DNA from 2 places in the Rhodococcus sp. IEGM 1330 genome. Region 1 is predicted to be linked to the other one. Evidence: riboswitches for the same ligand, from Rfam matches in the RefSeq annotation. Region 1 holds a riboswitch; the other holds the start of a gene.
What was found. A riboswitch is a leader RNA that binds a small molecule or an ion and turns the genes downstream of it on or off. The one in region 1 is predicted to bind thiamine pyrophosphate.
Positions count from the first base shown of each region.

Region 2: another riboswitch for thiamine pyrophosphate. It lies ahead of thiO (glycine oxidase ThiO); the one in region 1 lies ahead of R4P57_RS26060 (TenA family protein).

Region 1 is NZ_JAWLSB010000016.1:74,105-79,441, forward strand. It holds gene R4P57_RS26045 (carboxylesterase/lipase family protein) at 1-667, opposite strand, end outside; gene R4P57_RS26050 (hypothetical protein) at 766-1,413, shown strand; gene R4P57_RS26055 (sugar porter family MFS transporter) at 1,532-2,929, shown strand; TPP riboswitch at 2,993-3,092, shown strand; gene R4P57_RS26060 (TenA family protein) at 3,086-3,808, shown strand; gene R4P57_RS26065 (ABC transporter substrate-binding protein) at 3,805-4,818, shown strand; gene R4P57_RS26070 (ABC transporter permease) at 4,796-5,337, shown strand, end outside.
Region 2 is NZ_JAWLSB010000010.1:169,480-174,816, forward strand. It holds gene R4P57_RS21860 (glutamate ABC transporter substrate-binding protein) at 1-86, opposite strand, end outside; gene R4P57_RS21865 (hypothetical protein) at 83-1,387, opposite strand; gene R4P57_RS21870 (NUDIX hydrolase) at 1,460-2,374, shown strand; gene thiE (thiamine phosphate synthase) at 2,313-3,005, opposite strand; TPP riboswitch at 3,052-3,163, shown strand; gene thiO (glycine oxidase ThiO) at 3,163-4,230, shown strand; gene thiS (sulfur carrier protein ThiS) at 4,227-4,442, shown strand; gene R4P57_RS21890 (thiazole synthase) at 4,414-5,187, shown strand; gene R4P57_RS21895 (ABC transporter ATP-binding protein) at 5,283-5,337, shown strand, end outside.

The DNA of each region.
Region 1 (5,337 bases):
GGGAGGTCATCAACGTGGTGACCGACGCTCCCCCGGAGGATTCACCGAACACCGTCACCTGATCAGGATCGCCGCCGAACGCAGAGATGCACTCGCGGACCCACTGCAGCGCGGCAATCTGATCTCGCAGCCCCAAATTGGTCTCGAACGTGTGCTCGTCGGTGGAGAACGAGGAAAGGTCGAGGAACCCGAACGGGCCGAGACGGAAATTGATGGTCACCACCACCACGTCGCCGTTCTCGCTGAGGTTTCTCCCGTCGTAGACCCGTTGGGCGGACGATCCGAGCGAGTACGCACCGCCGTGGATCCAGACCAACACCGGCCGCAGTTCTGCGTCGGGTCGGGGAGCCCAGACATTGAGCGTGAGACAGTCCTCGGAAATCGACAGCGACGGATCGATCGGCACCGGGCTGTCGCGCCCCTGCGGAGCCATCGCACCGAACTCGAGGCCGTCGAGCACTCCCGACCAAGGCTGCAACGGACGCGGCGCACGGAACCGGAGCTTCCCCACCGGAGGCGTCGCATAGGGAATACCCCGCCAGGCCACGATCGGCGACGCATCGGCAGCAACCGGATAGCCCAGAACGTCGCCGTAGGGCGTGCTCACGAGCACGGTGGTAGAGGACGCAGTGGAATCGGACGCAGCGGAGTCAGACGCGGTGTCCATGGAACCTCCCGTTCGGTCGTTGCCCAACGTACCAACATCGATCACCCCCTCGGCGACGATACGCACAGCGTCGACGCCCGCGACCGAAGGAACCGGCGATGAAGAGAATCGGATGTGCCGCAGTGGCAGTCGTCGGGGCGTTCCTGCTCGGAGCCTGCGGTTCGAGCGGCGAAGGTGACGGTCCGATGGCGACCGTGATCACCGACCGCCCCACCCCGATCACCACGGCTCCCTCTGCCGCCTCCGCTGCGCCGGCATCACCGTCCACCACAGCGACCACCACGCCGACGTCCACCACGGCGGCATCGACGAGTCCTGCTGCAGCCCAGGCGAAGCCGCAGGACTACGCAGGCAAAGCACCAGGTTGGTACTACTTCTCGAGCCCCAGTGGAAAATTCGAGTGCGGTATCGCCGTCCTCGAGTCCTCGATCGCCGGATGCCACGGATCACTCCCTGATTCGGCACCGGAAGTTGCCGGCATCGGTGCATCGCGGAGTGCAGTCAAACCCAATGCCGTGCAGTTGATCGCGGGATCCCCGGCGAAGTTCGAGAGCCTCGGCGATCCCAAGTTCCACCGTTTCGACGGACCCGCAGCGGCCTTGCCGTACGGCGAGGAGCTCACCGTCCCCGGAAGTGGCTCCACCAACGGCCTTCGGTGCAGTGTCGACGAGCAGACCGGGGTCACGTGCTCCGATCAGGTCGGCCACAGTTTCACAGTCTCGGACGAGGATTTCGACCTTCGTTGACGGTCTCGTTCACGCGGCAAATTACCAGGCGTAATGTCCGGGGACGGTACGACAATCCCTGCCGTACGGTCTCCCCAGCGGCCGACGCCCGTGCGCGCGGCCGGAAGGTGCATCACTCATGAATCAGACCTCGGACCGCCACACAGCGAAGGTCATCGGCGTCAGCGTCGCCGCTGCTGTGGGCGGATTCCTGTTCGGCTTCGACAGCTCGGTCATCAACGGCGCTGTCGACTCGATCGAAGATCGCTTCCTCCTCGGCTCGTTCACCACCGGCGTCGTGGTCGCGATCGCCCTCATCGGGTGCGCAGTGGGTGCCTGGTTCGCCGGCAGCCTCGCAGACCGTTGGGGACGCAAGAAAGTCATGCTGCTGGGCTCAGCCCTGTTCGTCATTTCCTCGATCGGTTCGGGATTGGCGTTCAGCGTCCCCGACCTCATGCTCTGGCGAGTGCTCGGCGGACTCGGAATCGGCATCGCCTCGGTGATCGCACCGGCGTACATCGCCGAGATCGCTCCGGCCAAGTGGCGCGGCTCCTTGGCCTCGCTCCAGCAATTGGCCATCACCATCGGCATTTTCGCTGCTCTGCTTTCGGACGCCCTCCTCGCCGGTGCCGCCGACGGCGCGTCCAACGACCTGTGGTTCGGCATCGAAGCATGGCGATGGATGTTCCTCGTCGGCGTGATTCCCGCTCTCGTGTACGGGTTGCTGGCAACACTGATCCCGGAGTCTCCGCGGTACCTCGTCGGTCAGCATCTCGACGAAGAAGCGGCCCGAGTCCTCGCTGAGATCACCGGTGAACTGCATCCGGACGAGCGCGTCCACGAGATCAGGCTGACGCTGCGCAAGGAGTCACGCTCGTCGTTCGCCGACATTCGCGGTCCGAAGTTCGGCCTGCAACCCATCGTCTGGGTGGGCATCACGATGGCCGTGCTGCAGCAGCTGGTAGGCATCAACGCGATCTTCTACTACTCGACGACGCTATGGCGTTCGGTCGGCTTCACCGAGGATCAATCGTTCACCACCTCTGTCATCACCGCCGTGATCAACGTGGTCATGACGTTCGTGGCGATTCTGTTCGTCGACCGAATCGGTAGGCGCAAGCTGCTGATGGCGGGCTCGATCGGCATGTTCGGCGGGCTCGTCATGGCGTCCGTGGCGTTCTCGCAGGCGACCGGTAGCGGCGACGACGTCACGTTGCCCGCTCCGTGGGGTGCGATCGCGTTGGTCGGGGCCAATCTGTTCGTCATCTTCTTCGCCTCGACATGGGGTCCGATCATGTGGGTCATGCTCGGTGAGATGTTCCCCAACCGCATGCGCGCCATGGCGCTCGGTATCGGCACCGCAGCCAACTGGATGGCCAACTTCGCTGTCACGCTTGCCTTCCCGCCACTGACGTCGTCTGTGGGCTTGTGGGTGATCTACGCAGGATTCGCCTTGTTCGCCGCGCTCTCGTTCTTCTTCGTCAAGGCCAAGATCCGGGAGACCAAGGGCATGGAACTCGAGGACATGCTGGGCTGAGGCCGAACCGCAGATACAGGGGCGGCGGCATCGACACCGAGTGACCGGTGTTACTGTCGCTTTCGTTCTGACACGGGGTGTGTCCGCCGATGCGGATGCTGAGATCAAACCCGCCGAACCTGATGCAGGTAATGCTGACGAAGGGATGTCAAGGCGATGACGCCTGTTGTATCTGCGGACCCGGTCCGCTTCACCGATCGACTGTGGAATGCCTCCGAGGACATTCGACGCGCGATCGACGACCTCGAATTTCTTCGACTCCTCGGGGCCGGGACGCTTCCGCTCGATGCGTTCCGTCGATACCTCGAACAGGACTCGCTCTATCTCGGTGGGTACGTGAAGTCGCTGTCACTGCTGGCAGCACACGCACCGAACCCGGTCGCCGGAGCATTCTGGGCAAGCGCCGCCGCGAGCGCGATGGACGAAGCCGCATCGCACGAAGCGATGCTGACCGGTGGAGCGCTGCCCCCGTCGACCCGGACGCCCGAACCTTCACCGGCATGCCTCGGTTACACGTCCTACCTGACCGCGACGGCGGCAACCGAACCGTATCCTGTTGCAGCAGCAGCTGTTCTGCCGTGCTTCTGGATCTACGCCGACGTCGGCCGCTCACTCGCCGGTGCCGCGAAGGCGGTTCTCGATCGCGATCCCGATCACCCGTACGCGCAGTGGGTAGCCGCGTACGACGCACCCGAATTCCATGCCATCGTCGACGCCGCCAGGACATTCGTGGACGACGCCGCGGCTGCCGCGACTCCGATACAGCGCGAGCAGATGATCGACGCCTTCGTCGTGGCATCGAGGTACGAATTGATGTTCTGGGACAGCGCTTTACATCCCACCCCATGGCCCCTGGCCGAGAGTGCGGTGTACGCATGAGAACCACTCGAATCCTCGCCGCGTTGGCGGCCGCCGTCGTTGCCACGACCGGACTGGCGGGCTGCTCGGAGTCGACGGATTCCGACACCATTCGGTTCGCGTTGGACTGGACGCCGAACACCAACCACACCGGCCTCTATGTGGCCCTGCAGGAAGGCTATTTCGCCGAGGCCGGCCTGGACGTGAAGATTCTGCCGTACAACAACACCGCGGCGGACACTCTCGTCGATGCCGGAAACGCGGAGTTCGGTATCAGCACACAGAGTTCGGGAGTCTTCGCCACCTCGGCCGGCGCACAGACGGTGTCGGTTCTCGCGCCGCTGCAACACTGGGCGACGGGCATCGGAGTGCGCGCCGATCGAGACGATATCCCGAGTCCGAAGGCACTCGACGGGAAGGTCTATGCCGGCTTCGGCGAGTCCGGCGAGCAGGCCGGACTCGAGAAGGTCATCCAGAACGACGGCGGCACAGGCGAATACGAAACGGTGGTACTGGGCACCTCGGCGTACGAGGCGGTCTACTCCGGTACCGCTGACTTCACCGTCTCCTACTTCGCGTGGGAAGGCATCGAGGCCGAGCACAGCGGAACGCCGATGAAATACTTCGACTACACCGACTATGGATTTCCCGACGCCTACGCCATCACGATCAGTGGCAACGAGCCCTGGCTCGCAGCCCATCCGGACCAGGCCGAGAAGTTCGTCCAGGCACTTCAGCGCGGCTACCAACTCGCCGCCGACGATCCGGACAAGGCCGCACAGGATCTGATCGACGCCAATCCGGGAACCTTCACCGACGAGTCGCTCGTCTTCGAGAGCCAGGAGATGCTCGCAGCGAAGTACATGAAGGACTCCACTGGCGAGGTAGGACGACAGAGTCTCGACAAGTGGACCGCGTACTCGAAATTCCTCTACGACAGCGGTGTGCTGGCCGATCAGAACGGCGCGCCTCTGACCGCGGAGCCGGACTGGTCGACCTACTTCACCAATGACTACCTCGGCGATCGATGAGTCGGCAGCCGCTGACCGAGGTTCCTACTCGTTCAGCGGTATCCGAGCCTCGCTGCGTCGGTCGTGGCCCGCGCTGACCGTCGTGGTTCTACTCATCGCCGCCTGGCAGGTCTACGTCGAGATCAGCGGCATCCGGCCGCAGGTGCTGCCGTCCCCCGGCCGTGTGGTGGTCCAGGGTTGGGCGCAGCGCGATGCGATCGCCGAGAACGCGGCGGCGACCCTGCAGGTGACCCTCGTCGGCTTCGCGGTCTCCCTGGCCCTGGCGTGGTTGCTGGCCATCGCGGTGGATTTCTCGCCGTGGCTGCGGCGCGCGTTCGTACCGCTCTTCGTCGTATCGCAGACGCTTCCGATCATCGCGATTGCGCCGCTGTTGATCATCTGGTTCGGCTTCGGGCTGCTTCCGAAGATCCTGGTCATCGCACTGGCCACGTTCTTCCCGATGGCCATCGGGCTCATCGAGGGTTTCGCGGCGGCCGATCGGGACGCGCGATCGCTGCTGGCCAGCATGGGTGCCTCGCG
Region 2 (5,337 bases), on a different contig from region 1:
TCGACCTGCGGCCCAGAGTTCTCCGGCGGCGAACATCCGACCAACAGGGCGGTGGCCAGGATGCCGACGGCGAGTAGACGTTTCACAGGTACTCCCGCAGCCTCGGGAACAGGCCGACACCGAAGGCGACCGACGCGACGACGGTGAGCACGTACGCGCCGTTCGACAGTCCGGACAGCACCCACACCGATCGGTCGATGTTGGACCGCAGTTCGCTTCGCGCATTCTCGATTCCGTCGACCAGAACGCTGTCCAGCGCGGTGAACGCGGCCGCCGAATCGGACTCGCCGGTGCCGGTGGCAATGGAGACCGCGCCGTTGAAATCGCCGACCTCGAGTGCGGAATCGATCCTCGAGTGCGAGACCGACCACGTGTTCAGGGCATCGATCACCGCGGTGTCGCCCTGAAACATCTCCGTGAGCCGAGAAACGTTGGCGTCGAACGATTCTCCGTAATCCTGACCGCCGCCGCGGCGGGCGAGGTCCAGGGTCTCGTCTGCTCTGGCCTGTTGCGCCAGAATGAAACCCGTCGTGTAGGACTTCAGCGGAGAGACTCCGCGGTCGATCGCGCGATCGGTGGCGATCGAGGACACCAGTCCCACCACCAGCATCCAGCCCAGTAGCCCGGCGACAGCGACTGTGGCAGTGAGGAATCCGACGTTCAACGTCCGGCGAGTAGTCCGCGACAGGTACCACTGAGCCAGGCCGGTCATCAGCAACAGGAACACCAGCGAGCCGATCGCGAACAGGGGAGGACTGGTGAACCGTTCCTGATCGGCCGATACCCGCGAGGCCTGCTCGGTATACAACTTTTCGGCCAGCGGCAGCAAACTCGTCTGCATCATCGTCGACGCCTCGCCGAGATACGCCGCGCCCACCGGATTTCCGCTGCGGTTGTTGGCTCGCGCAGTCTCGACCAGACCGCTGTATACCGGCAACCCGGCGGCGATCTGCGTGAGCACCGCGCTGGTTGCCGCGTCGTTCTCGGTCACCCCGGCCGAGGCTGCGATCAGCTCGGACGACGCCTCGCCCAGCGCCTGCGAGTAGCGCTCGCGTACCTCGGGCGGCTCGAGACCGCCGGCGATGAACGCAGTGGCTGCAGCCGCATCGGCCACCGACAGGGCCCCGTACAGATTCTGTGCCGAGTTCGCGAAGGGCTCGGTGCGCACCAACAGGGTGCCCAGAGTATCGACCCGATCGGTCACGGCCGTGGACGCAAGATTTCCGACCGTCAACGCGAGCACCACCAGCGCGGTTCCCATCGCGACCAACCGCGCAGGCGTCGAACGCATCGTGTAGCGAACCGGTGGCTTGCCTGCAGCGACACCGACGTGCGTAGCCGTTGTCGGGGGGACGGCAGCGGATGGGGTAATACCGGCCGCGATCACGCACCCGAGCATATAAGTAGGCGGACGGTACTGCAGCCACTACAGGCAGGTGATTCACCTAGGGTGGTGAGCATGCGTGGTGACGGGGACGGCTGGGTGATCGGCGAGAACGGCACTCGGCACTGGGGAAAGCACGGTGCGGCCGGACTGTTGCTGCGTGCACCGTCGAGCGGGCCGTCCAGCAGCGGGGAGCCGATGGTGTTGCTGCAGCACCGCGCACTGTGGAGCCACCAGGGCGGAACCTGGGCACTACCCGGCGGGGCCCGCGATTCCCACGAGAGCACCGCGCACGCGGCGGTGCGCGAGGCCCAGGAAGAAGCCGGTATCTCGGCCGAGCAGGTCAGTGTGCGCAGCGAGCGCGTCACCGCGAGCGTCGAGAGCGGCTGGTCTTACACCACCGTCGTCGCCGATACCGATCATCCGTTGACCACCGTGCCCAACGGGGAGAGCACCGAGCTGCGCTGGGTACCGGAGTCGATCGTCGACGAACTCCCGCTGCACCCGGGTTTCGCGTCCAGCTGGCCGTCCCTGCGCACCGTGCCGCTCCGGGTGCTGCTCGACACCGCGAACGTGCTGGGCTCGCGACCGAACGGATGGTGGAAGGACCGCGCCGGATCCACCGGCGCACTGCTGACCTCGCTCGCCGAGACGCTGCCGCGGACCGTCGAACTGCCCAGTGGTCAGTACGGCTGGCTCACCCGCATCGAAGCCGTGCTCGAAGGCCAGGCCCGCGACGCCGTGGTGGACGACCCGCGCACCCGGACGATTCTCGCCGACGGCAGTGGCGATGACACCCTCGCCGACCAGGCCAACCTCGATGGAGATCTGACGGCGCTGGTGACCGCCGACCGCGGACTACGCGACCGCCTGCCGGAATCGGTGCAGGTCCTGACGCCGTCCACGGTTCTCGCGTGGCTCCAGGGCTCTAGGCCTGGAGCGCCTGCACCAACGAACGAGCGGCCGCCTGCGGGTCCCGGGCTTCGGTGATCGCGCGGACCACCACGATGCGGTCGGCACCGGCCGCCCGAACCTGATCGACATTGGTCGCGTCGACGCCGCCGATGGCGAACCACGGCCGCTCCGGGAGTGCGTCCGCCGTCGCCCGCAGAGCCTCGAGTCCCGCGGCCTTGCGATTGGGCTTGGTGGGCGTCGGCCACACCGGCCCGACGGCGAAATAGTCGACGCCGTCCTCGATCGCGGCGAGCGAGGACTGAGCGCGGTTCTGCGTCGAGCGCCCGATCACCACGTCCGGCCCCAGAATCTGCCGCGCGTAGTGCACCGGCAGATCGCCCTGACCCAGATGCAGCACGTCGGCACCCGAGGCCAACGCCAGATCCGCGCGATCGTTGACCGCAAGCAGCGCGCCGTGCCGCTTGGTCGCAGCGAGCAGAATCGCCAGCGCAGCGAGCTCGTCCTTGGCTTCGAGGGGACCGAACTCGCGCTCGCCGGCGGAATTCTTGTCGCGCAGCTGAATGATGTCGACGCCACCGGACAACGCGGCCTCGGCGAACTGCGCAAGGTCGCCCTTGTCGCGCCTGGCATCGGTACACAGGTACAGGCGTGCGGACGCAAGACGCTCACGGGGAGTCTGGTTGCGGGCGGTCTGAGATGGATGCACGAAACGAACTGTATTCTCATGGTGGCCGCCACCGAAAACGGAGTGGCCGAGATATCGCGGGAGTCCCGAGGATCGTGGGGCTGAGAGTGGGTTCGCCGCCCTTACCGTCAATACCTGAACCCGATCATGCGGGCGCAGGGAGTGAGGAAGACATCGCGTGCACATCGTTGTGATCGGCGGAGGCGTCATCGGGTTGTCGACGGCGCTGCGCCTGGCCCAGGACGCCCACCGAGTTTCGGTTCACGATCCGGCTGTGGGCAAGGGCGCATCCTGGGTCGCAGGCGGAATGCTGGCACCGTTGTCCGAGGGCTGGCCCGGCGAACACGAACTGCTGCACCTGGGCGCTGCCTCGTTGGCGCGGTGGCCGGAATTCGCCCGACGCCTCCCCGGCCCCTCGGTGTTCTCCGCGAGCGGATCGGTGACGGTTGCCCTCGACTCCGCCGACGCCGCCGATCTACGAACCATCGCCGAGTGGGTGGGCGAACAGGGGCACGAACTCGAGATTCTGGGACGGGCGCAGCTACGTGAGCTCGAACCTGCTCTGGCACAGAACATTCGACTGGGCCTGCTGGCTCCGACCGAACTGTCGGTCGACAATCGGGTGCTGATCGCCGCACTCGAGCAGGGATGCCTGGATGCGGGCGTGGAATTCGTGACCACCCCGGTGGAGATCATGCCCGACGCCGACCAGGTGGTTCTGGCCGCCGGGGCGCAGTCGGCGGCACTGTGGCCCGCGCTGCCGGTCCGGCCGGTCAAAGGCGAGATCCTGCGACTGCGGAGACGGCCGAGCGCCGCACCGCCACCATCGCGCACCGTCCGCGGAACCGTGCACGGTCGCGCGATCTACCTGGTACCGCGCGGCGACGGATTGGTCGTCGGCGCAACCCAATACGAATCCGGTCAGGACACCCAGGTCACCGTTGCCGGGGTACGAGACCTCATCGCCGACGCCGAACGACTCATGCCGAGCATCGGCGAATACGAACTGTACGAAACTGCTGCCGGTCTACGGCCGATGAGCCCCGACGGACTGCCGCTGATCGGCAGGCTGACCGAGAACGTCGTCGTCGCGACCGGCCACGGCCGCAACGGCATCCTGCTCGCGCCCATCACCGCCGACGCCGTCGCCGCGCTGATCTCCGGCGAGACGCTGCCCGAGGCGAAAGCAGCCACACCCGAACGCTTCCCACAGATCGACTCTTCTCGAATCGAAAGGACACTATGACACAGGTCGCGATCGGTATCACCGTCAACGGCGAGGATCACCTGCTCACCGAGGACATGACCATGCGTCGGCTGCTCGAATTCCTGGGGCTGCCCGAGAAGGGCATCGCCGTCGCCGTCGACGGAGCGGTGGTGCCCAAGAGTCGCTGGGACACCACCAGCGTCGAAAAGGGTTGGACCATCGATGTTCTCACGGCGGTTCAGGGTGGCTGAGCAACTGGTCATCGCCGATCGCACCTTCACCTCCCGGCTCATCACCGGCACCGGGGGAGCGGCCAATCTCGCGGTACTCGAGGACGCCCTCGTCGCGTCGGGAACCGAATTGACCACCGTCGCGATGCGCCGCGTCGACGCCGCGGGTGGGACGGGAGTGCTGGATCTGCTGCGCCGGTTGAACATCGCCCCGTTGCCGAACACCGCAGGCTGCCGCGGTGCGGCCGAGGCAGTGCTCACCGCCCAACTGGGCCGTGAGGCGCTCGAGACCGACTGGGTGAAACTCGAAGTGATCGCCGACGAGCGAACCCTGTTGCCCGACGCCATCGAATTGGTCAAGGCCGCAGAACAACTCGTGGACGACGGCTTCCAGGTGCTGCCCTACACCACCGACGACCCGGTACTGGCCAAGCGACTCGAGGACATCGGCTGCGTGGCCGTCATGCCGCTCGGCTCGCCCATCGGCACCGGCCTCGGCATCTCCAACCCCCACAACATCGAGATGATCGTCGACGCCGCATCGGTTCCGGTGATCCTCGACGCGGGCATCGGCACGGCCAGCGACGCCACCCTCGCGATGGAACTCGGCTGCGACGCGGTGCTGCTCGCGACCGCGGTGACCCGGGCGAAAGATCCGGCGCTGATGGCGTCGGCGATGCGGAACGCGGTGGCCGCGGGCTACCAGGCCCGACATGCCGGCCGCATCCCGAAACGATTCTGGGCGCAGGCGAGCTCGCCGATGTGACCGACTGTCTCAGGGTGTGTGTCATCCGAAAGGATGACGCGATCGGCGACTGTGGGTCGATGTGCGGACGCTGACTGTGGGGGACAGTTGTACCCATGATCGAAGTGACAGGACTGACCAAGCAATACGGCGCGGTGACGGCGGTCGACA